Regions from separate parts of the Bacillus sp. GW823-FHT06A11 genome, predicted to be linked through region 3. Evidence: riboswitches for the same ligand, from Rfam matches in the RefSeq annotation. Region 3 holds a riboswitch; each other region holds the start of a gene.
The links. A riboswitch is a leader RNA that binds a small molecule or an ion and turns the genes downstream of it on or off. The one in region 3 is predicted to bind S-adenosylmethionine.
Positions count from the first base shown of each region.

Region 1 (7,975 bases), 190 kb from region 3:
AAACAAAGCAATTCACTGGAATTTCGAAGCTAACAGCTAGCTTTGGAGTTGCGTTATATGAACAAGGAACTACAAGAGAAGAATTAATGCAACGAGCGGACATTGCATTATATGAAGCGAAAAAAAATGGGAAGAATCAAGTATGTGTGTATAGAAAAGAAAAAATGTAATTTTTCGCAACAAATTGTTGCGATTTTTTTTTATTGTTTGATAATAGAATAGGGGGACAATTTTTAGCGAAGGAATTATGGAGGATCAATATGATAAAAAAAGTAATGGTGATGGCTTCACTGTCTGCTATAGTTGGCGGCGGAGTATACTATTTTCTTGTTAGCCCCAATATAAAGGAAAACACTGTATTAACAACTAAAGTGAATCCTACTATTGAATCAGAAGTACAAGGGAATATAGAAGAAAAAGAAGAGCAACAAATTGATTATGCTAGCATATCTCAAAAATTAGATCAATATTTAGTCGGAAAGCAATTTAATGGAACAGTTTTGGTAACAGATAAAGAGCGTGTTATATTGAATAAAGGATATGGGTATGCTGATGTTCAAAATAAAATAGAAAATACGCCTCAAACAAAATATCGTATTGGTTCTATTACGAAAACAGTTGTTGCCACATCTATTTTACAGTTGCAAGAACAAGGTAAATTGAATATTCAAGATAATGTAAATAAATATATTCCTTCATTTCCGGAGAATAAAAATATTACGCTATATCATTTATTAACCCATACCTCTGGTTTACCTGAACATGCGAAAGGAAATGTGAATGCTGCTTCCCGTTTACAGTTAATTAATTGGATTGGACGTCAAAATTTAGAATTTCCTGCAGGAACAGGTTGGAGATATACAGATTATAATTATATGGTTCTTGCTTATATAATAGAACATATCTCGAAAAAACCTTTAGGAGATTACATAAAAGAAAACATATTTGTAAAAGCAGATATGCATGAATCCGGTATGGGAAATATGGTACCTGGAGATAAAAATTTTACAAAGGGTTATGTGAAAAAAAATCAAGAGCTTGTACCAGCGCAGAAGTTAGGCATGGATTGGCTATATGGTTGTGGTGAGATGTATACGACAGTTGGAGATATGAAGAAGTTAGACGAAGCAATTATAAATGGAAAACTTCTTTCTGAACAAAGTATACAAGCAATGTTTTCGCCTTCAGCAGAACGGAAATATGCATTTAGTTTTTATATATATCCAGATTATTTTCATAATCATGGTGTATTATCTGGTTGGAACACTTTCAATAATTTTAATAAAGAAAAAGGAATTTTTGTTATGTTATTTTCAAATGTAAAAAATAGTATGGATGATGACTTTAATAAAGAGTTCCGAAAGATGGTAAATGATTTATTAGAACAAAGGGGATGAGAAAATGGAACATAAAACTTTATCAATAGGTTTCATTGGTATTGGCGTAATGGGAAAAAGTATGGTTTATCACTTAATGCAAGATGGTCATAAAGTATATGTATATAATAGAACGAAAGCAAAAACAGATTCTTTAGTGCAAGATGGTGCACAATGGTGTGATACGCCAAAAGAGTTAGTGAAGCAAGTTGATATTGTAATGACAATGGTTGGATATCCACATGATGTAGAAGAAGTGTATTTTGGTATAGAAGGAATTATAGAACATGCAAAAGAAGGTACGATAGCAATTGACTTTACGACATCTACACCTACTTTAGCAAAACGTATTAATGAAGTTGCAAAAAGCAAAAATATATATACGTTAGATGCACCTGTCTCAGGAGGAGATGTTGGTGCGAAAGAAGCAAAACTCGCAATTATGGTAGGTGGAGAGAAAGAAATATATGATAGATGCTTACCTTTACTTGAAAAGTTAGGAACAAACATTCAATTACAAGGACCAGCTGGGAGTGGACAACATACAAAAATGTGCAATCAAATTGCGATTGCTTCCAATATGATTGGAGTATGTGAGGCTGTTGCTTACGCGAAGAAGGCTGGATTGAATCCAGATAAAGTGTTAGAGAGTATTTCAACAGGGGCAGCAGGTAGTTGGTCATTAAGTAATTTAGCTCCTCGAATGTTAAAAGGAGACTTTGAGCCAGGATTTTATGTAAAGCATTTTATGAAAGATATGAAAATTGCTTTAGAGGAAGCAGAGAAATTACAATTACCAGTCCCAGGCTTAAGTTTGGCGAAAGAATTGTATGAAGAGTTAATTAAGGATGGCGAAGAAAATAGTGGAACACAAGTATTATATAAAAAATATATAAGGGGGTAAACGAGGTGGACCTTCAAAAGTTTGATGAGATGATTGATACTGTACAGCGAGCTACTTGTATGCAAATTAATGAAAAACAAAAAGAAGCTTTTAAACAAAAATATGATTTTGAACCAGACTTTGAATATGGAAGAGATGAGAAGGGGCATTATGTAATTCGAACCTCTAAAAAGATGTTAGAAGAAATGGAGTTTTATTTGGCATTGAAATATGATCGTGATGGAGTGGATCTTTATATGCAAGCTGAGATTGACGGTATATTTCATGTATCTGTTAGCTATGGTGAAGATGCCCTACATCTACAAGAATTGTTTCAATTTCTAGAAGAAAATAAATAAAAGTCCTCATTTGAGGACTTTTATTTATTTAGTCATTATAAGTTAGAAGCGCGGCGACATCGTTCAACCGGGAATGGGATAATTTGTGCGATGTGATTAGGACCAAATTGTTTTGTACGAGCATGGCGTATTATATAAAAAGCACACAGAATTGAAACAGGAATAGCGCCGAATAAACCAAATAATAAAGCGCTTACACAAGATGCGACAAATCCTAAAACACCAATTTCTAACTCTTCCATAATAGCTCCTAAAATAACAGGAAATGCTCCACATGTAACTCCAAGTATAAGTGCGATAAGTAAGCTCATGATTATCCCCCTCTGTTTGCGATATTATTTTCCTTCTTAGTTAATTGTAGTATATCACATTTAAAACAGAATTTTCAGAAAGATTTCAATAAATGTTCAATAAATGTTCAAAAAATACACTTGAAAAATCAAGGCGTTAAATTTGTGATGAAATGGTACTTTTGAGTAAATAAAAAATCAGGCTTATTTCAAAAGTGAAATAAGCCTGTTCCATAGGAGGATGTATATATGTAGAGTGAATAAAAGTTTGGAAAAGGGGATCCAAGTCCTTTTATTCAACTAACTACCTTAATAGATTGGAACCCAGCCTTCAGTTGTTACAAAAATACGAATAGCTACAACTTGACGATCATCTTGCAAGGTAAAATAATGTCTTGCATTTTCTGGAACAGATATTAGATCGCCTGGCTCAAGTTCAACATCAAAGAATTTCCCATCTTTGCCTTCAATAGCGAAAATGCCATGACCACTGACGATAAAGCGGACTTCGTCGTCTGTATGATGATGTTCTTTTTGGAAATTAATTAATAATTCGTCAAGGTTAGGTGTGCTATTTGAAAGTGAAATTACATCATGTGCTTTATAACCTCGACGTGCTGAAACATCAGCGATTTCTTTTGAAAAAACAGCTAATATTTCAGCTTTGTTTTCATCTGTTAAAGAATAATTTTCATTTAAATGAGTAGGAAGTTTAGAAATATTCCATTTCTCATATAAAACGCCTTCCTCTTGTAGAAATTTAGATACTTCCACTTCATTTTCAATACGAGTATTTACTTCATGAATACGAATTTGCGCCATTAGAAACGCCTCCTTGAATTGATAATAGTTTTATATGAAATTGGAATAAAAACTCATAAGCTTCTAATCTCTTCTTTGCATCAAAGCTATCTCGGCCCCATACGGTAATACCGTGGTTACGGATTAATACCGCTCCCGAATCACCTTGTATATGCTTTCGGAAGTTTTCTCCAAGCGTTGGGATATGGGCATGGTTTTCGATAATAGGAATGTGAATTGTTGCCCCTTCTTCCCAAATATCGAGAGCTTTAATAATTTCTTGATTTTGAAGGGTAACTGCATCACTATATAAATTTGTGATGACATTATTATCAGTTGTATGAACATGAAGTACGCACCCGGCATTCGTATTGTTATAAATATGTGTATGCAATATTGTTTCTGCTGAAGGGCGTAATTCAGTCTCTAAAACGGGAACTCCTACATGATCTACTAATAGAAAATCATCTGGAGTGGTTTTTGTTTTATCTTTACCGCTTGCTGTAATGAGAAAAGTAAGTGGCTCATGACTAACTTTTATAGAAATATTACCACTTGTTGCTGGGAACCAATTTCGAGTTGTTAATTCTTTTTTTATCTCGCTTAAGTCATACCATTGACGAAAAAGTTGTTTCATGATTTCACCTCCAACAAATGTTTTAATTCATTTTGAATATCATGGAATGTTTCAAACGGTGTATAAGCAATATAATTCTCTTCACACTTTGTAATAAGGAAGTCACGAGCAAATACTTTATCTGCTTGTTTCGCAGCTTGTAAATCAGTAATTGAATCTCCAATCACAATATGGAAGTCATTCGTATCACTCAATTTACGGATGAGTGATGATTTACATAATCCGCAATGATTTTGACAATGATGATCACAAGGATGAGGCCAATTCACCGTAATGTATTCATTTGAAAAATCTGTTTCATTACAGTAAATTTGCTCTTTTGGAATGAGTCCTTGTAAGAGTGGATAGACGAAGAAATCCATTCCACCTGATATAACGTAAAAAGAAATGTTATTTTCATTTACAAATTGTATAAATTCATGAAAACCATTACGAATTTCAGCAGTTTCTATTAAAAATTGAATAATTTCATCGTGCAGATGAGTAGGTATTAATCGAAATAATTGAGAAACACCTTCTTGAATAGATAGCTCTTGTGATAAAATTCTATTCTTTACTTCTTCAGCTTCTGGTGGTGCGAATTTTTCCATAATGGACATAATGTTATCATTATTTGTAATCGTGCCATCGAAATCACAAAATACTTGAATACTCATAATTTCACCTCATGAGAGGGATTTCCCCATATTTGTAGTGCACTATGCAAATTTATGTCATCTACTTCATGGAGTGGTTTATTTTGCAAAGTAGCATCAATTGCAGTACGGAAAGCTTTACCACCGCCTTGCGCTCCATTTGGATGTCCATGTATCCCGCCGCCAGCATTAATAACAACATCTTTACCGAAATCTCGTACAATAAAGGGAACGAAACCAGGGTGAATACCAGCAGATGGAACAGAAAAGCTCTTCTTGAAAAATGCATCGTCTTCAGTTAAATATTTTGAGATAGCAAGAGCTTCCTCTTTTTCTAGCGCAACACTTCCGTATGGAGATGGGAATAATGAAAAGTCAGCCCCAGCATAGCGTAGTAGCTTTCCGAGTAATAATGGAGATGAAATTCCATATAACTTAGATGCTGAATAAGCACCACTTACAGCAGGGTGTGCCATAATAGGAACTGGGATTTCATCATCTTCTGCAAGTGATTGCAGTACATCTAGTCCGTAAGCAAATACGTTAAATAATAGAATATCAGCTCCAGCTTGCACTGCACGTTTCGCATTTTCTTTTAAATCAAAAGTTCGTCCTGTTAAATTTACGGCATATAACGTTTTATGTCCGTATGTTTCATATACGGATTGTAAAACTTCTTTTCCAGATACAATGCGTTTCGTAAGTGGTGTTAATGCATTTTCAAATAATATTTCATCATCTTTTACTATATCTACACCACCACTTGCTTGATCACGTAATTGCGTTTTTAAATACCCAATATTTCGTCCAATCATTCCTTTAAAAATACTCATTAAAAGGGGACGATCATGCACTTGTAAAAGGTTTCGAATCCCATCTATCCCGAATTTTGGACCAGGAAAATGTTCTTTCAATTCTTCTGAAAAAGTTAAGTCAATTAATTTTACTTCGCCATCAAGGGATAGCTTTCCAAATGTAGTCGTTAAAATTGCTGGTAAATCTGGACTGAAGTTTAATAACGGATATTCGATTTTAATAATTCCGCGTTCTACTTTTTTACGTAAATACGAATTCGTATGTTCATGTTCAGCTAATTCCTCAATATGAATGACGTTGCCTTTATGTTGCTTTAATTGTTCTTGCAATAATTGTGGCAAATGAGTCCAAGAGCCAATTGTTAAACCAAGAGCAATTTGCTCAGCTTTTTTTTCTAAGTTATGTGAATCATCATGGATTAAATACGTCGCTATAATTCCGCTCATTGTTATAACCTCCTAGTTAAATAAAAAAACCTCTCAGCTAAGGAGAGGTTTTTTTACAACCAGCTCCTTATCTGTCAGCATAATGCTGCGAGAATTAGCACCGTGTCTACGATTGTAGATCGGTTGCCGGGTTTCGTCGGGCTCGTCCCTCCACCTGCTCTTGATAAGAAGTATTTAGAAATGTTTAAATTTTTAAGATAACTGAATTTTGTCAGATATTTTTCATGTTGTCAATTACTTTTTGAAAAAATTTAATTTATCAATTCGATTAATGGCTTCTCGTAATCTATCTTCTGTATGCAAGAGACCAACACGGACATACCCTTCGCCATGTTCACCAAATCCAACACCAGGAGCAACTGCAACGTGTGCTTTTTCTAGTAAAATATCAGAAAATTGCTCGGATGTATAACCTTCTGGTACAGGAAGCCATGCAAAGAATGATCCGGTTGGAATGTCTACATTCCAACCAATTGAGTGACAAGCTGAAATAAGAGCGTTTCTCCGAGATTCGTAACTATTTACAAGATCTACTACACAAGACTGTGAACTTAATAGTGCTTCGCGAGCAGCATCTTGAATTGCACCAAAAATACTAACATACATATGATCTTGCAATAGGTTAATGGTTTCGATGACACTTTCATTTCCAACTGCAAAAGCAATACGCCAGCCAGCCATATTGAAAGTTTTTGATAACGTGTAAATTTCAATTCCTATATCTTTCGAACCATCTGCTTGCAAGAAACTAACAGGTTTTTGACCATCAAATCCGATAGCACCGTAAGCGAAATCGTGAACAACTAATATATTATGTTTATTAGCAAAATGAATGGTTGTATCAAAAAAATCTTTTGATGCAGTAGCACCTGTAGGGTTATTTGGATAGTTTAAAAACATTAACTTTGCCCGTTCAGCGATAGAGTCGTCAATTTTTTTATAATCCGGTAAAAAATGATTTTCTGCAATAAGCGGCATGGTTTCAAAGTGTGCCTTTGCTAAGGCAACCCCAGATAAATAATCTGGATAGCCTGGATCCGGAACGAGAATTGTATCACCAGGATTTGTAAAACAAATTGGTAATTCTACTAGTCCAGCCTTCCCACCAAACAAAATAGCAACTTCAGTTTTTGGGTTTAATTCGACGCCGTATTCACGTTTATAGAATGTAGTCACGGCTTCCTTTAAGCTTTCATGTCCGCGAAATGGCGGATATTTATGATGAATGGTCTTTTCGGCAGCATCTTGTAAAGCTTTTACGATATGCTGCGGTGTTGGTTGATCTGGATTACCTTGACCTAGATTAATAACATCGTGACCAGCTGCAACGACTTTGTTAACTTTTGCAACAAGTGAAGCGAAAAATTGTGTTGGCAATGATGTTACTATCTCAGAAGGTTGAAATAATTTCATACTTTCCACCTCTTTTGAAAGTTGTTACAATTCTAGTGACAAATGATATAATCTTTCCAGTATTTTGTAAAGAAAAAAATAAGAATGGGGCTGAAAAAATGAAAGTCGCATGTATTCAAATGGATATTGTTTTTGGAGATGTAGAAAAAAATATTGAGAATGCTAAAAATAAAATAAGCGAAGCTATGAAGGAAAGGCCAGATGTTATCGTCTTACCAGAACTATGGACAACAGGATATGATTTAACGAGACTTTCTGAAATTGCAGATAGGGATGGAGTGGAAACGAAAGAAAAGTTAATAGAATGGGCGAAGCAATA
Region 1 is NZ_JBXAHS010000002.1:718,654-726,628, forward strand. It holds gene AC1Q8L_RS12320 (GGDEF domain-containing protein) at 1-170, shown strand, start outside; gene AC1Q8L_RS12325 (serine hydrolase) at 261-1,397, shown strand; gene AC1Q8L_RS12330 (NAD(P)-dependent oxidoreductase) at 1,402-2,280, shown strand; gene AC1Q8L_RS12335 (DUF3909 family protein) at 2,286-2,618, shown strand; gene AC1Q8L_RS12340 (hypothetical protein) at 2,654-2,929, opposite strand; gene AC1Q8L_RS12345 (1,2-dihydroxy-3-keto-5-methylthiopentene dioxygenase) at 3,218-3,730, opposite strand; gene AC1Q8L_RS12350 (methylthioribulose 1-phosphate dehydratase) at 3,708-4,346, opposite strand; gene mtnX (2-hydroxy-3-keto-5-methylthiopentenyl-1-phosphate phosphatase) at 4,343-5,002, opposite strand; gene mtnW (2,3-diketo-5-methylthiopentyl-1-phosphate enolase) at 4,999-6,243, opposite strand; SAM riboswitch class I at 6,308-6,413, opposite strand; gene AC1Q8L_RS12365 (pyridoxal phosphate-dependent aminotransferase) at 6,478-7,656, opposite strand; gene AC1Q8L_RS12370 (carbon-nitrogen family hydrolase) at 7,671-7,975, shown strand, end outside.
Region 1: it holds a riboswitch for S-adenosylmethionine, as region 3 does, so the genes downstream of both, mtnW (2,3-diketo-5-methylthiopentyl-1-phosphate enolase) here and metI (cystathionine gamma-synthase/O-acetylhomoserine thiolyase) in region 3, are expected to answer to the same signal.

Region 2 (7,975 bases), on a different contig from region 3:
GATTTAAAAAGGAAACGCGTTACAGATAAAAATCTTCAAGAACTAACGGCTAAAGATATAGAAGTGTTAGCTATTAAAAGTAAAATGACCTCAGGTTTTCAAATGGCACCTCAAATTATTAAAAAGGACGTTAGTGAACAGGAATATGCGGTGATTAGTGAAAATTTAGCGAACCTTCCAGGAGTAGACGCATCAGTTGATTGGGAGAGAATCTATGTAAATGATGGATTATTCCGTTCTGTCCTTGGTAACGTTTCAAATGCTGATGAAGGATTGCCACGTGAACGATTAGATTATTATTTAGTGCGTGATTATAGCCGAAATGATAGGGTCGGCAAAAGTTATATCGAACAGCAATACGAAGATGTACTTCATGGTACAAAAAAAGAAGTAAGAAGCATTGCTGATAAACAAGGAAATACTATTAGAACGGAAACGGTTTCGGAAGGAAAAAGCGGTAAAAATTTAACTTTAACAATAGATATGGAATTGCAAAAAAAAGTAGAGGAGAGCATAGAAAAAATATTAAAACAATATAAAGGATCAGAATCAATGTTAGACCGTGCTTTCGTAGTGATGATGAATCCTAAAAATGGCCAAGTATTATCAATGGCTGGGAAAAGGCTTGTAGAAAAAGATGGGAAAATGGAAGTAGAAGATTATGCTTTAGGCACGCTGACAAGTTCATATGAGCTTGGATCAACGGTTAAAGGTGCGACAGTGTTAACAGGGTTTGAAACAAATGCAATAACTCCTGGGACACATTTTTATGATGCACCTATGAAGTTTAAAGGAACTAAGGAAAAGAAGTCTTGGAAAAATTTTGGTGATATAGACGATCTAAGAGCGTTACAAGTTTCTTCAAACGTTTATATGTTTAATATAGCATTAAAAATTGCTGGAGTGGATTATGTAAAAAATAGTTCGCTAGATATTAAACAAGAATATTTTGATAAAATGAGGTATTATTTCAGGCAATTTGGACTAGGCGTACAAACTGGTATTGATTTACCAAATGAAACTGCAGGCCAAATTGGAAGAAAAGATAATCAGCCTGGTTTCTTATTAGATTATTCTATTGGACAATATGATACGTATACACCACTTCAGCTTGCACAATATATTTCGACTATCGCAAATGGAGGGTATCGAATGAAACCACAAATTGTTCAAGAGATTAGAGAACAAACCGTTCAAAAAGATGAGGTTGGTAAAGTAGTACAATCAATAGAACCCGTTGTTTTAAATAGAATCGATATGAAACAAGAATATATTAATCAAGTAAAAGAAGGATTTAGAAAAGTATTTCAAGACGGAGATGGAACGGGAGTAAGAGCGTTCCAAAAAGCACCATATAAACCAGCTGGTAAAACAGGGACCGCACAAACTGTATATGGTGGAGAAAATGAAATTGGGCGAAATGAGAAAGGCGACCGTAGAGAATGTTATAACTTAACATTAGCTGGATATGCGCCATATGATGATCCAGAAGTAGCATTTTCTGTTGTAGTACCGTGGGTTGAAAATGATAAATCGGGCATTAACTCCGATATTGGAAAAGAAGTTTTAGATGCTTATTTTGATTTGAAAAATAAGCGATTAACTGGTGAAGTGCAAAAAACAGATAACTCTAAAGAGAATTAAAATGGACGAAACGTCTCTAGCATTCATATGAACTAGAGGCGTTTTTATCTGGGAATAGATTAGAAATGAGGTATATATGAAGCTGTTTATTCTAAAATATTGGAGGAACATATGTAGCTACATCTTAATTATAATAGGGGTTATTTTTATTAATAAGTCATTTTTATTTTGTATGGTAGAAGGAATTTCGATGCAACCTACTTTAAATGAAAAAGATTATATACTTGTTAATAAGGTAAACGTCTGTTTATCGTCTTTTCAGCATGGGGATGTTGTCATCATAAAAAAAGAAGACGAGCCTACTTACTATGTGAAACGAATTATTGGATTATCGGGGGATAATATACAATTAAAAGAGGATGAGGTATATATTAACGGTAAAAAGCGTGATGAGTCGTATATACATTTAGATATGTTACAAGTATCCAATCGTTTTTCAAATTTTAGAGAAATAAAAGTTCCTACGCATAAATTATTTGTGTTAGGTGATAATCGTAATCATAGTAAAGATAGTAGGAATACACTTGGACTTATTGATGAGTCAAATATAATAGGTAAGGTAGAAATGGTATTTTATCCATTTGATCATATAAAATGGATAAAATAATTCTATTAACGATTCACATTTTATAAAATAAATCATATATTGATAGCATAGGACAAGCAGAAAAGCTTGTTCTAACCTCACAGAACACTCCTTATCACGGTTAGGCATCTACATAGGTAGATGCTTTTTTTATGTTGATGACTGAAAATTATTTATCAACATAATGTAACAAGCATATTAGGACTATTAGGGGAAGATTACTTGTACAAATAACAGTATGCTTAATTAAAAAAATGAAATGTAAGGAGTGAGAAATAAGTGCTAAATATTTTAGTAGTTAATTTTCCAGCAGAGGGGCATGTAAACCCTACATTAAATTTAGTAAAAGCCTTTACTGAACGAGGGGATAATGTACATTATATTACAACGGCAAACTTTAAGGATAGAATTGAAGATTTAGGAGCTACTGTACATACTCATCCGGATCTATTAAAAGAGATTTCTATTGATGCTGAAACCTCATCTGGGTTAAATGCTTTCTTTCATGTGCATGTTCAAACTTCTTTATATATATTAGAAATTACGAAACAATTATGTGAAAGTATAAATTTTGATTTCGTAATTTATGATATATTTGGCGCAGGAGAGTTAGTAAAGGAGTATTTACAAGTTCCAGGTGTAGTGTCCTCACCTATATTTTTAATTCCGCCAGAATTTTTGAAGACATTACCTTTTCATCCAAATGCAGATATGCCATTCCAACCAGAGGAAATCTCTGAAAAATTACTAAATCAGATGGAACATAAATTTGGAGTAAAACCAAAGAATAATCTTCAATTTATGAATAATAAGGGTGATGTTTGTCTCGTATACACAAGTTGTTATTTCCAACCTAATAGCGAATCGTTCGGGGAAAATAACATTTTTATTGGACCGAGTATTTCAAAGCGTAAAACAAATATAAAGTTTCCACTGGAATCACTTAAAGAAAAGAAAGTTATTTATATTTCAATGGGAACACTGCTTGAAGGACTCGAACCATTCTTTAATACTTGTATTGATACTTTTTCAGATTTTGATGGGATAGTTGTAATGGCAATTGGTGATAGAAATGATATTTCTAAAATTAAGAAAGCACCAGATAATTTTATAATTGCTCCATACGTACCTCAATCAGAAATATTAAATGAAGCAGATGTTTTTATTACACATGGCGGTATGAATAGCGTACACGATGCCATTCATTATAATGTCCCATTTGTAATAATACCGCATGATAAAGACCAGCCTATGATAGCGCAAAGACTAACTGAGCTTGAAGCGGCACATAGACTATTGAAAGAACATGTTAATGTGCACACTTTAAAAGAGGCCGTAACAGATGTTCTTTCAAATGAAAAGTATAAACATGGTATAAGAAAACTTAATGATAGCTTTTTAGAATGTGGTGGTTCAAAAGAAGCAATTGCAGTTATTGAATCTCTTTTAAATAAAGTAAAACTTTAATCGGTAGAGGTTTTACTGCCCATAAATAGCGGGATAAATAGTCGTAACTGTATACAAGCATAGAGGTTCTCACCTTTATGCTTGTATATTCTTATCCAGCAAATTGCACAGCAGTATTTGCATGTAAAAAAGTAGTATCAAAAACGGGAACAGTGAGATCATTTTGGGAGATGAGTAAAGGTATTTCAGTGCAGCCTAATAATATACCTTCAGCACCATTTTGAATTAATGATTTTGTAATTTGTAATAACTCTTCTTTAGATGTTTCTGAAATGATCCCTCTACTTAATTCATCTAATATGACATGGTGGATAAAAGTTCTTTCCTCGTCATTGGGGATAATTGTCTCAATGTTATATTTCGCTAATCGTGATTTATAGAAATCTTGCTCCATCGTTTGTTTTGTTCCTAATAGTCCGATACGTTTTATATTTTGTTCTACCATTTCTTTAGCACTTACATCACCAATGTGAAGAAGCGGGATAGATATTGCTTGTTCTACCTCCTCGGCAAATAGATGTACAGTATTTGAACACATTAATAAACATTCAGCCCCAGATTTTTCAACTTTCTTTGCAACTGTAACTAGTTCATTTTTCACTTCTTCATATTGATGGTTTTGTAATAAAGTAGTTACTTCACCAAAGTCCATACTATATAAAATTAGCTTCGCATTTTGATCGTATTGAGAGAGTGTAAGTGTATTAATATGTTTATAGTATAATGATGTAGATTCCCAACTTAATCCTCCAATCAAACCAATAACTTTCATAATGCATTCCTCCCGAAACGATTTTGAATTTATTATTTCATAATTCCGATAAGAATACAATGATTTAAATGCGCTATTTAATAAAAAATAAAAATAGTAAGAAAAGTGTTGAAATTTACATTCTTTAGTGCCATAATACGAATTACAAATTAATACTTATCCAGAGAGGTGGAGGGAACGGCCCTAAGAAACCTCAGCAACCCCTATGCAATTTTATAGGAAGGTGCTAATTCCGCAGAGGACACGATGTGTTTTTTGAAAGATAAGAGGATTCTTGAACGTGAAAGAAAATGACCTCTTATGTAAGAGGTCATTTTTTGTTGTATAGAAAGGGAGTGTCGATGCATAATTCATTTTTAAATTAAATATAGAGTAATAAAAGTTGACTAATATGAGAGGGGAATTGTCATGAACAAATTATCAACAAAGTTAGTAGTAGCAATCGGTATTGGAGCAGCATTATACGGGATATTAGGACTTTGGGGATTTTCTATTGCACCGAATACATTTATTAAACCAGCATTAGCTATATTAACTGTTTTTGGAGCATTATTTGGTCCAGTGGTAGGACTGTTAATCGGACTTATCGGTCATACCGTAACAGATACGATTGCTGGATGGGGGATTTGGTGGGGCTGGGTTATTAGTTCAGGGATTATTGGTTTTTCGATGGGTCTTATTCAAAAAAGAGTTGGTTTTAGTGTGAAAAACGGGTCGTTTAACAAGGGGCATATTTCTTATTTAGCAATTACTGGATTAGTTGGTATTGTCATTGCTATTATATTTGCTGGGGCATTCGATATTATTGTGATGGGAGAACCATTTGACAAAATTGTTATCCAAGTATTAGGAGCAACAATTTCCGATGTTATCGTTTTCTTAGTAGTTGGATTGCCACTTACAATTGGCTTGGCAAAATCTAATAAGAAACATACACATTTAAAAATTGAAAAGTAGGGATGTTAACATGAAACCAATTATTTCGTTTGAACAATTCACCGTTCAATATGGGCATGCTGCGCAGCCTACTTTAAGTGATATTACCTTTCATATATACCCTGGGGAAAAAGTACTAATTGCTGGACGAAGTGGTTCAGGAAAGTCGACATTAGCTCATTGTATAAATGGGCTAATCCCATTTTCTTACGAAGGGACTAGTACAGGTAACGTTTTAATTGCCGGTAAAGACCCGAGGGAAGGAAGTATTTTTGAACAAAGTAAGCAGGTAGGAACAATTTTGCAAGATCAAGATGCTCAATTTATTGGTCTGACAGTAGAAGAAGATGTAGCTTTTTATTTAGAAAATGAATGTGTAAAGCAAGATGACATGAAAAAGATTGTTTCGGACTCATTAAGAAAGGTGAAGATGCATACGTTTCATAAACAAAGTCCACATGAATTATCAGGAGGTCAAAAGCAAACAGTTTCTCTAGCGGGTTTATTAACAACAAATGCGGATATATTATTGTTCGATGAACCGTTAGCTAATTTAGATCCACTAAGTGCCTTACATACGATAAAACTTATGAAAGATATACATGAACAATATAATAAAACGATTGTTATTATTGAACATAGAATAGAAGAAATTTTAAACCTGGATTTAGACAAAGTTATATTAATTGATGAAGGTAAAGTCATTGCGATAGGAACACCAAAAGAAATCTTAGCGTCAAATATATTACCACGTATCGGCTTAAGAGAGCCTATTTACATCGAAGCATTAAAGAGATTACATTTTGATAGTAATAATGACGTAATATATCCAATGGAAAACCTTCAAAAAGAAAAGGTAAGCAACGTTATAAAAGAGTGGATGGAGAAACAAGTCATATTAAAAGGGAATACTAAAAACAAGGAATTACTTAAAGTGGAGAATTTATCATTTTCATACTCTAATAAACAAAAAGTATTAGAAAATGTAAACCTTTCAATATATGAAGGAGAAATTGTGGCACTGTTAGGGCATAATGGAGCAGGGAAATCAACATTAGCTCATAGTCTTATAGGCATAAACAAAATGAAAAATGGGAAAATCTTGTTAAAAGGTGAAGATATTAGTTCTTGGTCTATTCGTAAACGTGGGGAAATCATATCTTACGTGATGCAAAATCCAAATCATATGATTACACAGCCTACTGTTTTTGAAGAAGTTTCATTTACATTAACATTACATAATTTTTCTAAGGAAGAAATTAAGAATAGAGTAGAAGGAACTTTAAAAATTTGTGGTTTATATCCATTTCGTAATTGGCCAATTCAAGCACTAAGCTATGGGCAAAAAAAGAGATTAACAATCGCATCTGTATTAACAAAAAATCCTAAGCTTATCATATTAGATGAACCGACAGCGGGACAAGATTATTATCATTATAAACAATTTATGTCGTTTATTAAAAAACTAGCTAAGAAGGGTATTTCATTTATTTTTATCACTCACGATATGAATCTCGCACTAGAATATGCAGACCGTGCAGTAGTTCTACATGAAGGGAAAATTATTACGGATAATACAGTGTCTAATGTATTTGGTGATCAAGAAACGTTACAAATAGCTAACTTAAGAGAGAGTTCTTTAACCAAGCTTGTTAAATTTAGTGGGATTGCATGTCCAGAAAAATTTATTGAACTTTATTTAGAGAGTAATAGGAGGGAGGAAGGTGCATAGTACATATTTTCATCGTATGGATGGGGTAGTGAAATTGTTTTTATTTATTTTTTGTATGACGCTTACTTTTTTGTTTTTTGATTTTCGGGTGTTGCTAATATTATTTATCGTTGGGTGTATCGGACTCAGTGTTGCTAAAATTCCATTTCATAAAATTTTAATTGTTTTTAGTGTCATATTTACATTTAGTTTATTAAACTCTGTCATGATTTTATTTATTACACCAACTCATGGATCTGAATTAACTGAATCATATACTGCGTTTTTACATGTTGGATATGCAACGATTACATATGAAACATTATTTTATGCAGTTACACTTTCATTAAAGTATTTTACGTTACTACCATTTACACTTCTTTTTATATACACGACAGATCCAAGCGAATTTGTAAGTAACTTAAGTAAACTTGGTATTCATTATAAGATTACTTATGCAATAAATATTGCACTTCGTTATATTCCTGACATCCAGTCTGAGTATAAAATTATTAAACACGCGCAAGAAGCGAGAGGAGTGGCTTTTGAAAAAGGAGAAGCAAGTTTATGGGTTCGTATGAAGAACCGTGTTTTAATTTTCTGGCCGCTAATCATTCATTCTCTAGAAAGAATAGATACGGTTTCAAATGCAATGGATTTAAGAGGATTTGGAAAGAAGGATAAACGTACATGGTTTTATACAAGTAAGGCGAAACGTGAAGATTTCATCGCTTTATTTGCCGGTATTTTCATATTTATTGTTGCGGTATATTTAAAATTAAACGTATTTCAAAACTTTTGGTATCCATTTTAAAGCACTCTTTAAACGAGTGCTTTTACTTATTTTTATGTAGACATG
Region 2 is NZ_JBXAHS010000003.1:200,884-208,858, forward strand. It holds gene AC1Q8L_RS15150 (peptidoglycan D,D-transpeptidase FtsI family protein) at 1-1,644, shown strand, start outside; gene lepB (signal peptidase I) at 1,721-2,251, shown strand; gene AC1Q8L_RS15160 (macrolide family glycosyltransferase) at 2,510-3,697, shown strand; gene AC1Q8L_RS15165 (aspartate/glutamate racemase family protein) at 3,789-4,469, opposite strand; SAM riboswitch class I at 4,623-4,738, shown strand; gene AC1Q8L_RS15170 (ECF-type riboflavin transporter substrate-binding protein) at 4,878-5,426, shown strand; gene AC1Q8L_RS15175 (ABC transporter ATP-binding protein) at 5,437-7,137, shown strand; gene AC1Q8L_RS15180 (energy-coupling factor transporter transmembrane component T family protein) at 7,130-7,930, shown strand.
Region 2: it holds a riboswitch for S-adenosylmethionine, as region 3 does, so the genes downstream of both, AC1Q8L_RS15170 (ECF-type riboflavin transporter substrate-binding protein) here and metI (cystathionine gamma-synthase/O-acetylhomoserine thiolyase) in region 3, are expected to answer to the same signal.

Region 3 (7,975 bases):
GGTACCTCAAAATGAAGAAAATCTGCATTCCGCTTACTTACTAACGGCATAATTCCAATAAAAATAGGTTGTTCCAAATGCTTTGTCGCTTCATACACTTCTTCAATTAACGCGATATCGTAAATTGGCTGAGTTAAAAAATATTCCGCTCCAGCATCTATTTTTCGTTCCATTCGCTTAACCGCTGCTTTTAAGTGCCTCACGTGAGGATTAAATGCGCCGCCTACAGAAAACCTTGTCGCCGGTCCAAGTGATTTCCCTAAAATTGAACGTCCATCGTTCATTTCTTTAATCATTTTAATGAGCTCAATAGAGGACAAATCGTATACAGAAGTTGCACCAGGAAAATCACCAACGCGCGCTGGATCACCAGTTAAAGCTAACACTTCTTCCATCCCTAACGCCGATAAACCTAACAAATGAGATTGTAGTCCAATGACGTTATGATCCCTACACGTTAAATGTGTCAATACCGGGATATCATGCTTCGTTAATAACGCACCCATTGCCATATTAGAAATACGAGGCGATGCTAATGAATTATCTGCTAGAGTAATAGCATCTGCTCCCGCTCTTTTTAAAGCTCTTGCTCCTTCAAAAAACCGCTGTGTATCTAACGTTTTCGGTGGATCTAATTCCACTACAACTGTCGTTTGTTTTTTCGCTTTCTCTGCTAGAGTGACGTGAGCCTTCGAACGTTTCTCATGCGTATGAACAACTTTCGGCCTTTGAATGGTGTCTTTTTCTATTACAGGTGTAACATTCGCAACAGCGTGCTTCATACTTTGAATATGTTCTGGAGTCGTACCACAACAACCACCTAATAACCGAATACCTTGCTCAATAAATCTCGGCGTCATCGCCTCAAAATAAGCTGGGCTTCCCTCATATACGTAACGTCCCTCCACATAATTCGGGAGACCTGCATTTGGGTATGCTGATAAATAGCCATTTTGCGGAATCGATATCATTTTGAAAGCCTCCGTCATATGAAGCGGCCCTAGTTGACAATTTAATCCAACAACATTTGCACCGTAATCTATAAGTTGCTTTAATATTTCATTAACATCATTTCCATTTTGAGTCGTACCTGCTTCATGTAACGCTAATTGAGCAACAATTGGAATGTTCGTTTGCTTACGCAATACTTTAACAGCATGAAGTAATTCAAATTCATCGTAAAAAGTTTCTAATAGTAATCCATCAACCTGTTCTTCTAGTAAAGCCCCTGCCTGTTCAAGTAGCATAAACTCCCTTTCCATATCAGTCGTTGTAACGGCTCCGATATGTTTCATACCACCAATTGTTCCTAAAATTGCATTTTTATCTGTAACAGATGCTTTCGCCAGTTTTACTGCCGCTCTATTAATTTCTGTAACTTGATTTTCTAAGCCGTACATACGTAATTTCGCCTCATTTGCTCCATACGTATTCGTTTGAATTACATCTGCTCCAGCAGCTACATATTGTTTATGAATCGATATAATTAAGTCTGGATCAGATACATTCAATTCTTCAAAGCTACTTTGCAAGCCATGTGAATGCAATAACGTCCCAACCGCACCATCACCTATTACAATTCCTTTTGATAATAAATCTAGTAATTTCACGAATCTCCCTCATTTCTATCAATATAAAAACCCCCTCTTCACTTTGAAGAGGGGGACATAATCGTTCCTCCTCTTATTATGCAAAACATTCGTTTTGCAGGTATTAGCACCGTTTCAAACATTTCGTTTGAAGGTTGCCGGGTTTCACAGGGCCTTTCCCTCCACCGCTCTCAATAAGAGTTGTCTTTATTATTTTATTTATGTAGCTAAAAGGAAATGCGTTCCCCTTTTAACAATGTTTGTTAATTTTTTAATAAATTTAGCATGCACAAAAGTAAAAGTCAATGACACTTGCGGAAAAATAAAAATTATTTAAAATAAAGTTGCAATTCAATTATCTTTTGTTGTAAAGTTAAAAACATAATAAAAATTTCATACGAACATTCTTATCTAGAGAGGTAGAGGGACTGGCCCTGTGACGCCTCAGCAACCATTAACATTTTGTTAATAAGGTGCTAATTCCAGCAAATTGTGAAAGATTTGACAGATGAGAAGAAGACTCTATTCAAACCGAAAGCCTTCTTCTTAGAAGGCTTTTTTTATTTTATATTCACTTAATGTTTCAATTTAAAAGGAGGAATTTTCACATGTCAACAATCGAAACAAAACTAGCACAAATCGGCAATCGCAGTGAAACTACAACTGGAACGGTTAATCCACCAGTTTATTTCTCAACCGCTTATCGTCATGAAGGAATTGGTAAATCTACTGGCTTTGACTATTCACGAACTGGCAATCCAACTCGAGGTCTTTTAGAACAGGCAATCGCAGACTTAGAATATGGCGAACAAGGTTATGCCTGTAGTTCAGGGATGGCGGCTGTTCTCCTCGTCCTTTCTCTATTCCGCTCTGGAGACGAACTTATTGTATCTGAAGATTTATACGGTGGAACGTATCGATTATTTTCTGAACATGAAAAAAAGTGGAATGTTCGATGTAGATACGTAAATACACAGTCTATTAAACAAATTGAGCAAGCTATCACAACTGAAACGAAGGCTATTTTCATAGAAACTCCAACTAATCCATTAATGCAAGTTACTGATATTGCTGCTGTCGCAACTGTAGCGAAAAGGCACGGACTACTTCTTATTGTAGACAACACATTCTACACACCTTATATACAGCAACCATTAACAGAAGGTGCTGACATTGTACTTCACAGCGCAACGAAATATTTAGGGGGACATAACGATGTACTAAGCGGACTTGTCATTGCAAAAGGAAAGGAACTTTGTGAAGAAATCGCTCATTATCATAATGCATCAGGTGCAGTTTTAAGCCCATTTGACTCATGGTTATTAATTCGCGGTATGAAAACGTTAGCGCTTCGCATGAGACAGCATGAAGAAAATGCGAAAGCAGTTGTTGCATATTTAAATGATGAAGACGGGGTGACAGATGTATTTTATCCTGGAAGAGGCGGCATGATTTCATTTCGCCTTAAAGATGAAGCTTGGATTAATCCATTCTTACAATCTTTATCCTTAATTACATTTGCCGAAAGTCTTGGTGGTGTAGAAAGTTTAATGACTTATCCAGCAACGCAAACACATGCTGATATTCCTGAAGAAATTAGAACAGCAAACGGTGTATGTAATCGTCTTCTTCGATTCTCCGTTGGCATTGAAAATAGTAACGATTTAATTCAAGACTTAAAGCAAGCCATTAAACTTGTAAAAGAAGGTGTAAGAATATGAGTTATTCTATAGATACACTCTTACTACACAACCAATATAAACATGACTCGCAAACAGGAGCTGTGAACGTTCCTATCTATAACACATCAACTTTTCACCAGTTTGATGTAGATACGTTCGGAAAATATGACTATAGCAGGTCAGGAAATCCAACTCGTGAAGCTCTTGAAGATATCATTGCTTTATTAGAAGGTGGAACAAAGGGATTCGCCTTTGCATCAGGCATTGCAGCGATTTCCACTGCATTCCTCCTTCTTTCACAAGGTGATCACGTACTCATTTCAGAAGATGTATACGGAGGCACTTACCGAGTGATAACTGAGGTACTCTCCCGTTACGGTGTTTCACATACATTTGTTGATATGACCAATTTAGAAGAAATAAAACAAAACATGAAACCAAATACAAAGCTCTTTTATGTAGAAACACCTTCTAACCCACTTTTAAAAGTGACAGATATTCGCGAGGTTTCTAAACTCGCAAAATCTATTGGCGCTCTTACTTTTGTTGATAATACATTTTTGACACCACTATTCCAAAAACCACTTGAACTTGGAGCTGATGTCGTTCTTCATAGTGCTACAAAATTTATTGCTGGTCATAGTGATGTTACTGCCGGATTAGCAGTAGTAAAAGATGCCGAACTCGCTCAAAAGCTTGGATTTTTACAAAATGCATTCGGTGCTATTTTAGGACCTCAAGATTGTTCTCTCGTACTTCGCGGTCTAAAAACATTGCACGTACGCCTCGAGCATTCAGCTAAAAATGCCAATAAAATCGCACATTATTTACAAGAGCACGCTAAAGTACAAAATGTCTATTATCCGGGATTACAAACACATCTCGGATTTGATATTCAACAATCTCAAGCAACATCAGCTGGAGCGGTCTTATCGTTTACTTTGCAGTCAGAAGATGCACTCCGCCAATTTTTATCAAAAGTAAAATTACCTGTTTTTGCAGTTAGTTTAGGAGCTGTAGAGTCAATTCTTTCTTATCCAGCAAAAATGTCACATGCAGCACTGTCGCAAGAAGCTCGTGATGAAAGAGGAATCTCTAATTCATTACTTCGGTTATCAGTCGGTCTTGAAAATGTTAACGATTTAATATCCGATTTTGAAAATGCCCTTTCTTATGTAGAAGAACCTGTAAATGCATAGAGAAAAAGAAGATATGAGATTAGGTTTTCATATCTTCTTTTTCTGCGTTTTAGTTATATTCATTTGAATTTCTTCTTTTCTTATAGTCCATAAAAAAATAAAAGTATATCATCTATTTCTAAATAATGGATTAATTGATATATTAAGAAATAAAAAGAGGTAAAAATAATGGATACTTGTTCAGATATTTTAATCGTTATCGATTTACAAAATGGCGTATGTTATAGCGAGGAGCATTTATTTGATTTACAGAACTTACTAACAAAAGTAAATAAAAGAATTTATTCATACAGAAAATTAAATAAACCAATCCTTTTTGTTCAACATTGTGATGATGATTTAGTACCCGAGAAAGAACTTTGGGCTATTCATACCGATCTAGATGTTCAAGAACAAGATTTTTTTGTAAGAAAAACACATGCAAATTCATTTTATAAAACAAACTTAAAAGAAATTTTAGATCAATTATCTGTAAATTGCATTGAATTTTGTGGCGCCCAAACAGAGTACTGTATGGATGCTACGATTAAGTTTGCCCACGGACTGGGATACGAAAACTTTATGGTACAGAAAACAACCTCTACGTTGAATAATCCTTTTATGTCCGCAAAAGAGACAATTGATTTTTACGAGAACATATGGAATCACAGATTTTTAACGTTGCTAAAAGATGAATTTTAGAATAAATGACTAATGACTTGATTATCCTAAGATTTATCAGCCGTAATCAAATATTTCATTATCACCATAAAGAAGCGAATTACATTCAGCTTCTTTTCTTTTAACCTGTTTTATATTCTATATATATCATTATAATTCCTTTGTCATATTATTTTAAAAATTTCGTATATTCATTTGAAAGAATAAGAAAATCATGATAAAATTGTGTTACAAATATATCTATATCTTTCAATTTTTAAAACGCATCGAAATTTTCACCCAAAAATGTCATTTTACAAAAACGTGCTAATTTACCTATTTTATTTACATCATGGTCTCTTTTCTTACAATTTCTTTACTTTAGGACTTTTTTTCTGCAACAACTATTTTCTTTTCTTTAAATTTTTGGTATGTATAGTATGGTATAATAGCTCACACGGAGGTGGAAAAGAACATGTTAGAAACCTTTCAAAAAGAATTAGAACTATATGAAAGTAATGCAGAATTATTAAAAGTGCTGGCTCATCCTGTTCGTTTATGTATCGTAAAAGGATTAATTGAGCGCGGTCCAAGCAACGTTTCTACAATGTACACTGGCTTAAACATGCCACAATCTACAATTTCACAGCATTTAGCAAAATTAAAAAGCGCTAAAATCGTTTCTAGTGAAAGAAAAGGATTAGAAATTTATTACAAAGTAGAGAACGAAACAATAATTCAACTCGTTCGCGTATTATTAGGTTAGGGACTAATAATCGAAGAAAAAGAACGTATTCTATATTTTTTATCTCATATCTTTAATATAAATATATATCATGAGAGGAAATATATAATACTACATAAGTCGTATTAAAAAACAAGACACAGTATATACTGTGTCTTGTTTTTTATATTGTTACATACCGCTCCAAATGTAAATGTTGCATATCTTTTGTATGTATAACAACATCAAACGCACTCCCTACTCCTCCATTCAAAATCATAGAACGAACTGCTCGATTTTGTTTTTGCGTTTCAGAAAAAGGATTCATATCTTGATGGCTCGTAAGCTGTTCTAATATCCCTGCAGCTAACAAGAACTCAGATTGTTTCTTATGCCATACCGCACTCATTCCTTGCATACTAAACATCTCCTTTAGCTCGTCCCAATGAATATGAGTAGTAAGATCCATTTCACCTGGATGCGCTAGTGGGTTACGTATTAGCTTATGCTGATAATAACCTCGCAAACTTCCTTCACGATGTGCTGGATGCATCCATTCTTCTTTTGTGTATCCGTAATCAACTGTAATACATATACCTTTTTGAAACCATTTCGCGATTTCTTTTATATACTCCTCCATCACAATTGGTACTTCAAAACGTTGCCCTTCAGCAATATGAATATTATATTTCAATAAATATCGACCAATTCTTTTATCTAACGGCCTACATACTTCTGAAAGGTTTCCTTCCTCTGTATATGTAATACGTACTTCATACAACATACCATTTCTTTTCTCAATTATTTCAACAGGAAATGCATCAAACAACTCATTCGAAAAGAGAATTCCCTCGAAAGAATCTCCTATTTCACTATAGGAGGTATAGTACGATACATTAGAAAATGAGCCAAGTTGCTCCTGCTGTAATTTCCTATGAAAAGGGCTCACTTCAATCATTGAATAGTTTAAATCAATAAAGGTTTTTGGAGATAATTGCTTCCATTCTTGTAAAACATCATAGGCAAACTTTCCAGTTCCCCCACCAACCTCACAAATATTCGAAGCAACTTCACCATTTTCAACAAGACGAATAAAAAGTTTAGCAAAAGTTTTTGCAAAAACAGAGGATACATTGCTACTTGTAAAAAAATCCCCTTGTCTTCCAATCTTTTCACGTTCTTTCATATAATATCCATGACCTTCTGTATACAATACAAGGTTCATATACGTACTATATGAAATTGAATAATCCTTTTCTTTCCCCATCCATTCTCTTAAAATGAGCTCCATTCCCATAATGACTCCTTATTGTAAAAACGGATTATTTTCTTTTTCAAAACCAATGCTTGTTTCTGGACCATGTCCACATAACACCGCTGTCTCATCTGGTAATACAAATAATTTCTCTTCAATACTTCCAATTAATTCAGCAAAACTTCCACCAGGCAAATCTGTTCTTCCAATGCTCATTTGGAACAATACATCTCCTGAGAATACAGCATTTGCCTCTTTACTATAATAAGAAATACTTCCTGGAGAATGTCCTGGCGTCTCAAAAATTTCAAAATTAAATGATCCAATTGTTAATGTACCTTCTGCATCAATAATATGATCCGCTGGTTTTGCTGTAATACTGCGGTTCATCATAAAAATTTGAGAGCCGTTTACAGTTGCATCTCCTAACCAATCTGCTTCTTCTTTATGTACGTATACAGGAATATGAAAAGCGTCTCTTACCGCATCAACAGCACCGATATGATCAAAGTGAGCATGCGTTAATAAAACAGCCAATGGTTTTAATTGTTCTTCTTGTAAATATGTAACGAGCTTTTCACCTTCGTGCCCAGGGTCAAAGATAATGCACTCTTTTTGATCGTTCATTAAAATATAAGCATTTGTTTGTAATGGGCCTAACGGCATTTGTATCCATTTCATATGAAAATCTCCTCCAGTTATTAAACTTACTTTTAATGATACAACATTTCTTTCTCTTAGGAAAAGAAAGGATGCTATCTCGACAATCATTTTTAAAACATGTACAATATAAAAGAGTAAATATTCCAAAAACTCATAATAAGAAATGGGTAGACAGAGGAGGATATTGCATGGGCCTTGTTATTATTTTTACACTTGTCACTCTG
Region 3 is NZ_JBXAHS010000002.1:530,149-538,123, reverse strand. It holds gene AC1Q8L_RS11255 (bifunctional homocysteine S-methyltransferase/methylenetetrahydrofolate reductase) at 1-1,610, opposite strand, end outside; SAM riboswitch class I at 1,681-1,790, opposite strand; SAM riboswitch class I at 1,994-2,104, shown strand; gene metI (cystathionine gamma-synthase/O-acetylhomoserine thiolyase) at 2,198-3,310, shown strand; gene metC (cystathionine beta-lyase) at 3,307-4,470, shown strand; gene AC1Q8L_RS11240 (cysteine hydrolase family protein) at 4,639-5,151, shown strand; gene AC1Q8L_RS11235 (ArsR/SmtB family transcription factor) at 5,585-5,875, shown strand; gene AC1Q8L_RS11230 (class I SAM-dependent methyltransferase) at 6,018-7,130, opposite strand; gene AC1Q8L_RS11225 (MBL fold metallo-hydrolase) at 7,140-7,769, opposite strand; gene AC1Q8L_RS11220 (DUF2759 domain-containing protein) at 7,940-7,975, shown strand, end outside.

Region 4 (7,975 bases), on a different contig from region 3:
CATCATAAGTAGCTCGTACAGCATCAGCAATATCACTTGCTCTTGATGTTTTTAATAAGTAACTGGTCGCACCAGCCTCAATAACAGGGTACAATTTTTCGTCATCTAAAAAGCTTGTTACAACTACAATTTTTGCTTCTGGCCATTCTTGAATAATAGCACGTGTTGCTTCGACACCATCCATCTCATCCATAACAAGGTCCATTAAAATAATATCCGGTCTTAATTGCAATGCTAATTCTGATCCTTTTCGTCCATTCTCAGCTTCCCCTACTACTTCAATATCTGGCTGTGTAGATAAATATGCCGATACACCCATACGAACCATTTCATGATCATCGACAAGCAATACTTTTATCATACTTCTCCCCCTCTCTCAATCATAATCGGTACTTTTACTTCTATTTGTGTACCTTTGGCCGGGAAACTAAGCACCTTGAGTGTCCCACCAATTTCATGAACACGCTCTTGCATCGATCTTAGGCCATATGAACCTGCCTTATTAACGCCTACTTCAAACCCAACGCCGTCATCAATAATTTTTAAAATCGCATATTGATCAATTTTTCGAAGGCGCACTTCTGTTTTCTTTGCCTTTGCGTGTCGCAACGTATTTGATAGCGCTTCTTGCACAATACGGAATAAATGATCTTCTACACCTTTTTTTAATTCTATTGGCTCAATAAGCCATTCAATTTTCATATGTTGTTTTCGCGATAATTCCGTTAATAATTCCTCTATACCTTCTGTCAGTTTCTTACCTTCCAATTGTACAGGACGTAAATGAAGGAGCAATGCTCTCATTTCTGATTGAGCATTTACAACCATATTTTCAACAAGTTGTAATTGTTTTTTTGTCACATCTGGAAATTCAGTTATTTGTTCATTAATCGCTGACATCATCATCGACATTGCGAAAAGCTGCTGACTTACTGAATCATGCAACTCCCTTGCTAAACGATGCCTTTCTTGAGAAATCGCTTCTTGTCTCATCTCTTCATTCCAATGAGCTCGTTCATTCGTTACTTTTTGAAAGAGTCCAGCTTGCTCCTCTAATCGACGAGCCAAAACGATTACTTTTCGTTCCACTTCATGAAATTCATCATCTGCAGTAAACGAAACATCGCTCGGAAAATTCCCTCGCTCTACTTCAAATAGAAACGTATTTAATCCTTGTATACGCTGCTCTATATAGTAACCGATTGCATATCCTACAATTCCCCCGATAAGTAAACTTGTAGTCATAATAAACAAGCCAATTGGAACAGAAGCGATGGATTCCTTCCATAATAAATCATACACTTGTTGCTCGCTTTTCCATACATATACAATTGTACAAATGAGTGCGATACTAACTGAGGACAACATAGAATAACGAATATACATCCACGAAATATTTTTTTGTTTCTTCATTATACTTTCCTCACTTCCGTGTCGCCTACGACAAGCGAAGAAATAATTTTAATACGACGAGGAGCCTCTTTATACTGCTCTGTTCTAAATGTAACATTGCGGTTAAACCCTGTCTCTTCATGACCTGGCAAGAGCACACGTCCGACAATAACAGAATGATTTAAAGAAAGTTCAATATCATATGGCACATATAAACGAATATTACCAACGACACCCCGAATAACAATTACCGTTTCCCCTTCTGGAATCATAGCAGTAGTTAAATCTATTTCCACATCACAAGCACCGTATTGAACATTAATATCCTCAAGTTCATAAATATGATCCATCATTCGTACATTGCCTACAAACATATTTTTCAAATATGGTTCTGTACGATATATTTGCTTCTCTTCGTCTATAATCCCTTTTTCTTTAATTTCAACCTTCATTGCTTTTTGCTGATGCCCTTGTTGAATCAATTGATAACCAATTAAAGCTAAACAAGCAAATACGACAAGAACAAATGCTGCTGATGAAAATAAGAAGAATAAAAATACGATACCACCAACAAATAAAAATACATTTCCCCGTACATAACGATTCTTTTTACGATAATGCCTTCCAAACATAAGCATAATAAATGCAAAAATGAGACCACCTGGTTCAAAATGTCCAAGTATCATATCAAGAAAAAGACCGAATCCAAATATGATGAGGAGCATCCCCATTAATTGTGTCTTTGAAAAATGTTTCTTCATTTCAGCTCCCCCCTTCTTGTCACATATACATAGAAGAAAAGGCATTGCTTTCCAACACCTTTTCTCCTATCACTATATCATAAGCCTGTTTTATAATATACTACTATTATTTTGTTAACTCTTTCGTTAACGATACATCATTCTTTTCTTTCATTTCACGCTCAAGTTTTGCAATTTTCATATCAAATGTGTCACGCTCATGCTCTTCATTCATACGAGTTTCTAAGTCACGAATGTGATCTTCAATTTCTTCAAATCGTAAGAACGGATTATTTTCATCCATTTTATGCATTGCAGTATTCATACGACGATTTGCATGTGCCATATTTTCACGTGCCATTAGTTCCATACGCTTTGCGTGCATTTCTTTTAATTTATTTTTCATTTCAGAAAGACGACGCTCTAACTCATCAATTTGCTCTACAACACCTGCATACATTTCTTCTAATCGAGTTACTTGCCCTTCATAATAAGCTACCTCTTCTAACGCACGTTCGTGCAATTGTAATTCGCCTGCTTCTTGAGCAATGATAGCTTGCTTTGATCTTTTGTTAACGAAATAACGTGCTTGCTCAAGCTCACGAGCAAAGTTAGATTTTAATGTTTTATGACGTTCAATTAACTTCTCAATTTTTGTTATTTCACGCTCACTATCACGTAAATATTGGTTTAACATCGCAATTGGATTTTTTCTTTCCTTCTCATCTAACACGTTATGAAAATCAGCTAAAATTGCATCGCGTACACGTCCGAATAAAGATTGTTTCATTATAAATCTTCCTCTCTTCTACTTTATTTATAATTTGATTTATTGTTTTAGTTTTTCATTAATTTGTTCCACTCATCTTCAAAGTTGCTATATGGTTTAGAACTTTCTGGAGCAGATTCAACAACTACATCTTTTTCTTTTTTCCACTCACGGTATCCGTAGTATAAAACCACTAAAGCAGCGATACCGATTAATGCTGGTGAATGAGAAAGCGCAATGGATAAACCGATTAAACCAACAATACCCCAAGCTAACTTTCCAAAAAATGACTTAGCTCGCACAAATGATTTATAGCTCCAATATACAACTCCTGCTCCGATTGCGAATCCTACAATACCAGCAAGACTACCAAGAGCAATTAAAGCCAAAATACCGGCTGCGATAAACGCTAGAAATTGTTTCATCTTGTGCTTGCCTCCCTTCGATTTGATACTCTTATCTTAACTATTTTTTCATCTTTCCATAACGAGCTTAAGAACCGTTTTTAACTCAGACTTAAGACCGAGTCATATTCAGCCCTTTACGCAAAAAAACGTGCAGAGTTTATTCTCTGCACGTTTTTTTAATTACTAACATTCATATTAAATTAAGCTGTTTTATGATACTCTTTTTTCTCAGCTACTTTAGAAAATCTTGGAAATCCAATTAAAATAGAAACAATCCCACATACTCCAACTAAGATTGGATAAAATGCATATGGCAACAATTCAACCGGAGATAACGCTGCAAATCCTGCTGCCGTTAACATTTGGGCACCGTACGGAATTAATCCTTGTACACAACATGAGAAAAGATCTAATACACTCGCTGATTTACGAGGGTCTATTTCATATTGATCTGCAATATTTTTTGCAAGCGGGCCTGTAAAAATAATCGAAATCGTATTATTCGCTGTACACATATTCGTCATACTTACTAAACCAGCAATACCAAATTCCGCACCTTTTTTCGAACGAATATTACGTGTTAATACATTCATTAAATATTGAATACCACCATTATATTGGATTAATTCAACCATACCGCCAATTAATATAGCAAGTAATACTAACTCCATCATACCGCCCATTCCAGTCGTTACACTTTTAAAGAAACTTTCTAACGTGTAACTTCCATCTATAAGACCGATAACACCAGATAATACAGTTCCACCAGTTAATACAATAAGTACATTCCAGCCAAGTAGCGCTGTAATAAGTACTCCTGCGTACGGTAAAATCTTTATCCAATCAAAGCTATGTGCTTTAATTTGCGTGTCACTTCCTGAAGTAACTATTACTAATAGTACAATTGTAATAATAGCCGCTGGTAACACAATTAAAAAATTCGTTTTAAACTTATCTTTCATTTCTGTTCCTTGTGAACGAACAGCTGCGATTGTTGTATCTGAAATAAATGATAAATTATCACCAAACATCGCTCCCCCAACAACAGTAGCCATTGCAAGCGCAATTGAGATATCAGTTTGACCACTAATACCTACAGCAATCGGCGCTAATGCTGCAATTGTTCCCATTGAAGTTCCCATTGCTAATGAAATAAATGCACCAATAACAAAGATTCCAGCTACGATAAATCCTGGCGGTAAAATAGTTAACGCTAAATTAACAGTTGAGTCTACTCCGCCCATTCCTTTAGCCGTTTCAGAAAATGCACCTGCAAGCACAAAAATTAATACCATAATCATAATATCCGGATTTCCTGCACCTTTAGCGAACCGCTCGACTTTCACATTAAAACTTTCTTTACGATTCATCACTAAAGCGATTCCTACAGCAATTGAAATTGCTACAAGTATCGGCAATTTATAGAAATCACCTGTAATAATTCCAGAACCAATGAATAGCGCCAAAAATATCCCAAGTGGTAATAAAGCTAAACCATTTCCTCTCGTTTCTTTCAAAGTACCATCTCTCCCTAGTTTCAACCTTTTTCTAATGAATAACAAAAGACCTCTTCCGATGAGAAGAGGTCTTATACATCTATAAGAAACGCTCTTCTCATCTTTCAAGCACATGCTTGCTGGATTTGGCACAGCACTCTGAAATCGAGTCCGCTGCCGAGGCATCGTAGGGCCAGTCCCTCCGCCTCTCTTTATAAGAAGGTTTCATATTTATTTTTTAATAATAATTTCTTCCCTAACTTTACTCGCTTACAAAACAAAAGTCAATTATTTTTTGTATAGATTTTTTTGGTAATTATACAAAAATTTGAATACAATAATCATTTTAACTTTTCGATTTCTTCTTCCAATATTGAAATCCAATAAAATTCACTATTTTTTATTGCTTCTAATATCCATTTCGTAGTGTACCAAGCTAACTCATACTCTTCCTTCGTGACATCGCCACTTTTATAAGCATCCTCTAGCTCCTCTTCATCTAATACATACACCTTACCGCTAGGTAATAATACTACATCTAAATATAAATCATCAAAATACGGTAAACCACGATCGTCTATTTCATATTCTTTCGTCACATCAATATAATATTGCACTAAATTGTGCCTATCATCTAACATAGCTGTAATCGCAAAGTTCTTTCCATTAATGAAATATTGAACCCACATATACCCATCACTTGCAATACAAATTTCTTTACCATCATATTCTTTACAACTAGGCTCTCTCACCTTTTTTATATCCAGTATTCCGAGCATTCCCTCTTCCACTTGCTTAAGCCTATAACTCTTTTCTATTAGTCTTTTCCACGAAGAACCGTCACCATATTTACGTTTCATTATGTATACTCCTCTTCTATATACAGAAAAGCTCCCACATATTATGTGAGAGCTTGTTCATATTATAATTAAGCAGCTTGACCCTTTTCAGAAATCTCTTTTAAATAAGCTTGTCCTTTTTCAGCGTCATATTGACCTTCCCACTTAGACATAACTACAGCTGCTAAAGAGTTTCCTACAACGTTAACTGCTGTACGAGCCATATCTAAAATACGGTCAATACCAGCAATGAACGCTAAACCTTCAGGTGGAATACCTACTGTACCAAGTGTCGCTAATAATACAACGAATGATACGCCCGGTACACCTGCGATACCTTTTGATGTAACCATTAATACAAGTAATAATGTAATTTGTTGTGTAATAGATAAATCAATACCGTACATTTGCGCCAAGAAAATAGCTGCAATTGCTTGATATAAAGTTGATCCATCTAAGTTAAATGAATAACCTGTCGGAATAACGAAAGATGTAATTGCTTTCGGACAACCGAATTTCTCCATTTTCTCCATGATTTTTGGTAAAACTGTTTCTGAGCTTGCTGTAGAATACGCTAAGATCAGCTCGTCTTTTAAAATCTTAAAGAATTGGAAAATGTTAATTCCAAATATTTTCGCTGTAAGTCCTAAGACAACTACGACGAAGAAGATCATTGCTCCATATACGACAATTAGTAATTTCCCTAATGGAATTAATGAAGCAAGACCAAATGTAGAAACTGTAACACCAATTAGTGCAAACACACCAAATGGTGCAAATTTCATAACTTGGTTTGTTACATAAAACATTGCATCAGCTACACCTTGGAAAAATTGAAGAACTGGTCTTCCTCTCTCACCAATTGCTGCTACACCTAAACCAAATAGTACAGAGAAGAAGATAATAGCAAGCATATCTCCGTCAGCCAATGACTTCATAATGTTCGTTGGAACAATATTTACAAACGTATCTGCAAATGAATGACTTTGTACTTGCTCTGTCGTATGTGTATATTTCGAAATATCTGTCTTTGTTAACTGCTCCATATTTACGCCTTTTCCTGGTTGGAAAATATTCGCTATTAATAGACCAACAATAATTGCAATTGTTGTAATAATTTCAAAGTAAAGAATTGTTTTTCCGCCTAGTCGACCTAGTTTTTTAACATCGCCAACACCAGCAACCCCAACAACAATACTTGCTACAACAATCGGTACAACGATCATTTTAATTAATCGGATGAAAATATCACCAATTGGTTGTAAGTACTTAACAACAGCTGGATTATCAAAGAAAATCGCCCCAACCGCAATACCAAGCGCAAGCCCTATTAATATTTGCCATGCAAGTCCTATTCTTTTCATATTTGTTGTAACCCCCTCTTCGATGTGTCACTCTATCTCTCATTCTATCTCTATAAAACTAAGAAATTAAGAGTATTACATATTATTCGACAATTCACTACATTTTGTCCCTGTTAAAAATCATAAATCAAAATTTAAAATCTGACAACAAAATAACTTTCCCCGAATGCAAATAATTTTCTTGACAAAAAATAAACCCATGTTAGAAAACCTCACATGAGAACGATTCCTTACTAGTGTTTTATTAGCTTTCTAAGTACTATTTCACCCCATAAAAACTATTACTTTCCTCCTGTATTTTACAGATAAATCCCAAAATATACCTTTATTACAGCCATAAATAAAATGTAAGTACTATGACAATTAAAGTTGAAAAATGATAAATTCCGACAAAACTTAGCAATTTTATAAAGTTTTCTTTACATTATGATTACAACGATAGACACTCTTCTTCTTATGATATATAACATTCATAGGGAAAGGAGTCAGACAACTATGAAAAAGAAATTTGCAGCGTTTAGTGTTTTAGCAGCAGGAACGATTTTTGCTTCCCCGTTACTTTCACCCGTATACGCTGAAACAAATCAAGATAAATTATCTAACATTCAATCTGAATTAGAAGGCAAACAAAGTGACTTACAAAATAAATCAGTCGAGAAAGAACAAATAGAAAAAGAAATTCAAGAATTACAGAAAAAAATCGATGAATTAACTACTTCTATTAATAAAAACGAGGCTGAATTAAACGATACAAAAAAAGAAATTAGCAAAACACAACAAGTAATTACTGACAAAAAGAAACATATAGAACAATTACAAACAAACATAGATACACGTCAGGAAGTTATTAAACAACGATTACAATCTATGCAAGAAAAACCGCGTACAAATATCATTACAGAAGTATTAACAAACTCTACAAACATTGCTGATCTTGTTGATAATATGTACTCCGTAAGTTTAATATT
Region 4 is NZ_JBXAHS010000001.1:1,021,905-1,029,879, forward strand. It holds gene AC1Q8L_RS05035 (response regulator) at 1-361, opposite strand, end outside; gene AC1Q8L_RS05040 (sensor histidine kinase) at 358-1,413, opposite strand; gene liaF (cell wall-active antibiotics response protein LiaF) at 1,413-2,153, opposite strand; gene AC1Q8L_RS05050 (PspA/IM30 family protein) at 2,260-2,922, opposite strand; gene AC1Q8L_RS05055 (lmo0954 family membrane protein) at 2,970-3,326, opposite strand; gene AC1Q8L_RS05060 (Na+/H+ antiporter NhaC family protein) at 3,509-4,825, opposite strand; SAM riboswitch class I at 4,920-5,025, opposite strand; gene AC1Q8L_RS05065 (ribonuclease FAU-1 family protein) at 5,146-5,664, opposite strand; gene gltP (glutamate/aspartate:proton symporter GltP) at 5,733-7,007, opposite strand; gene AC1Q8L_RS05075 (murein hydrolase activator EnvC family protein) at 7,503-7,975, shown strand, end outside.
Region 4: it holds a riboswitch for S-adenosylmethionine, as region 3 does, so the genes downstream of both, AC1Q8L_RS05060 (Na+/H+ antiporter NhaC family protein) here and metI (cystathionine gamma-synthase/O-acetylhomoserine thiolyase) in region 3, are expected to answer to the same signal.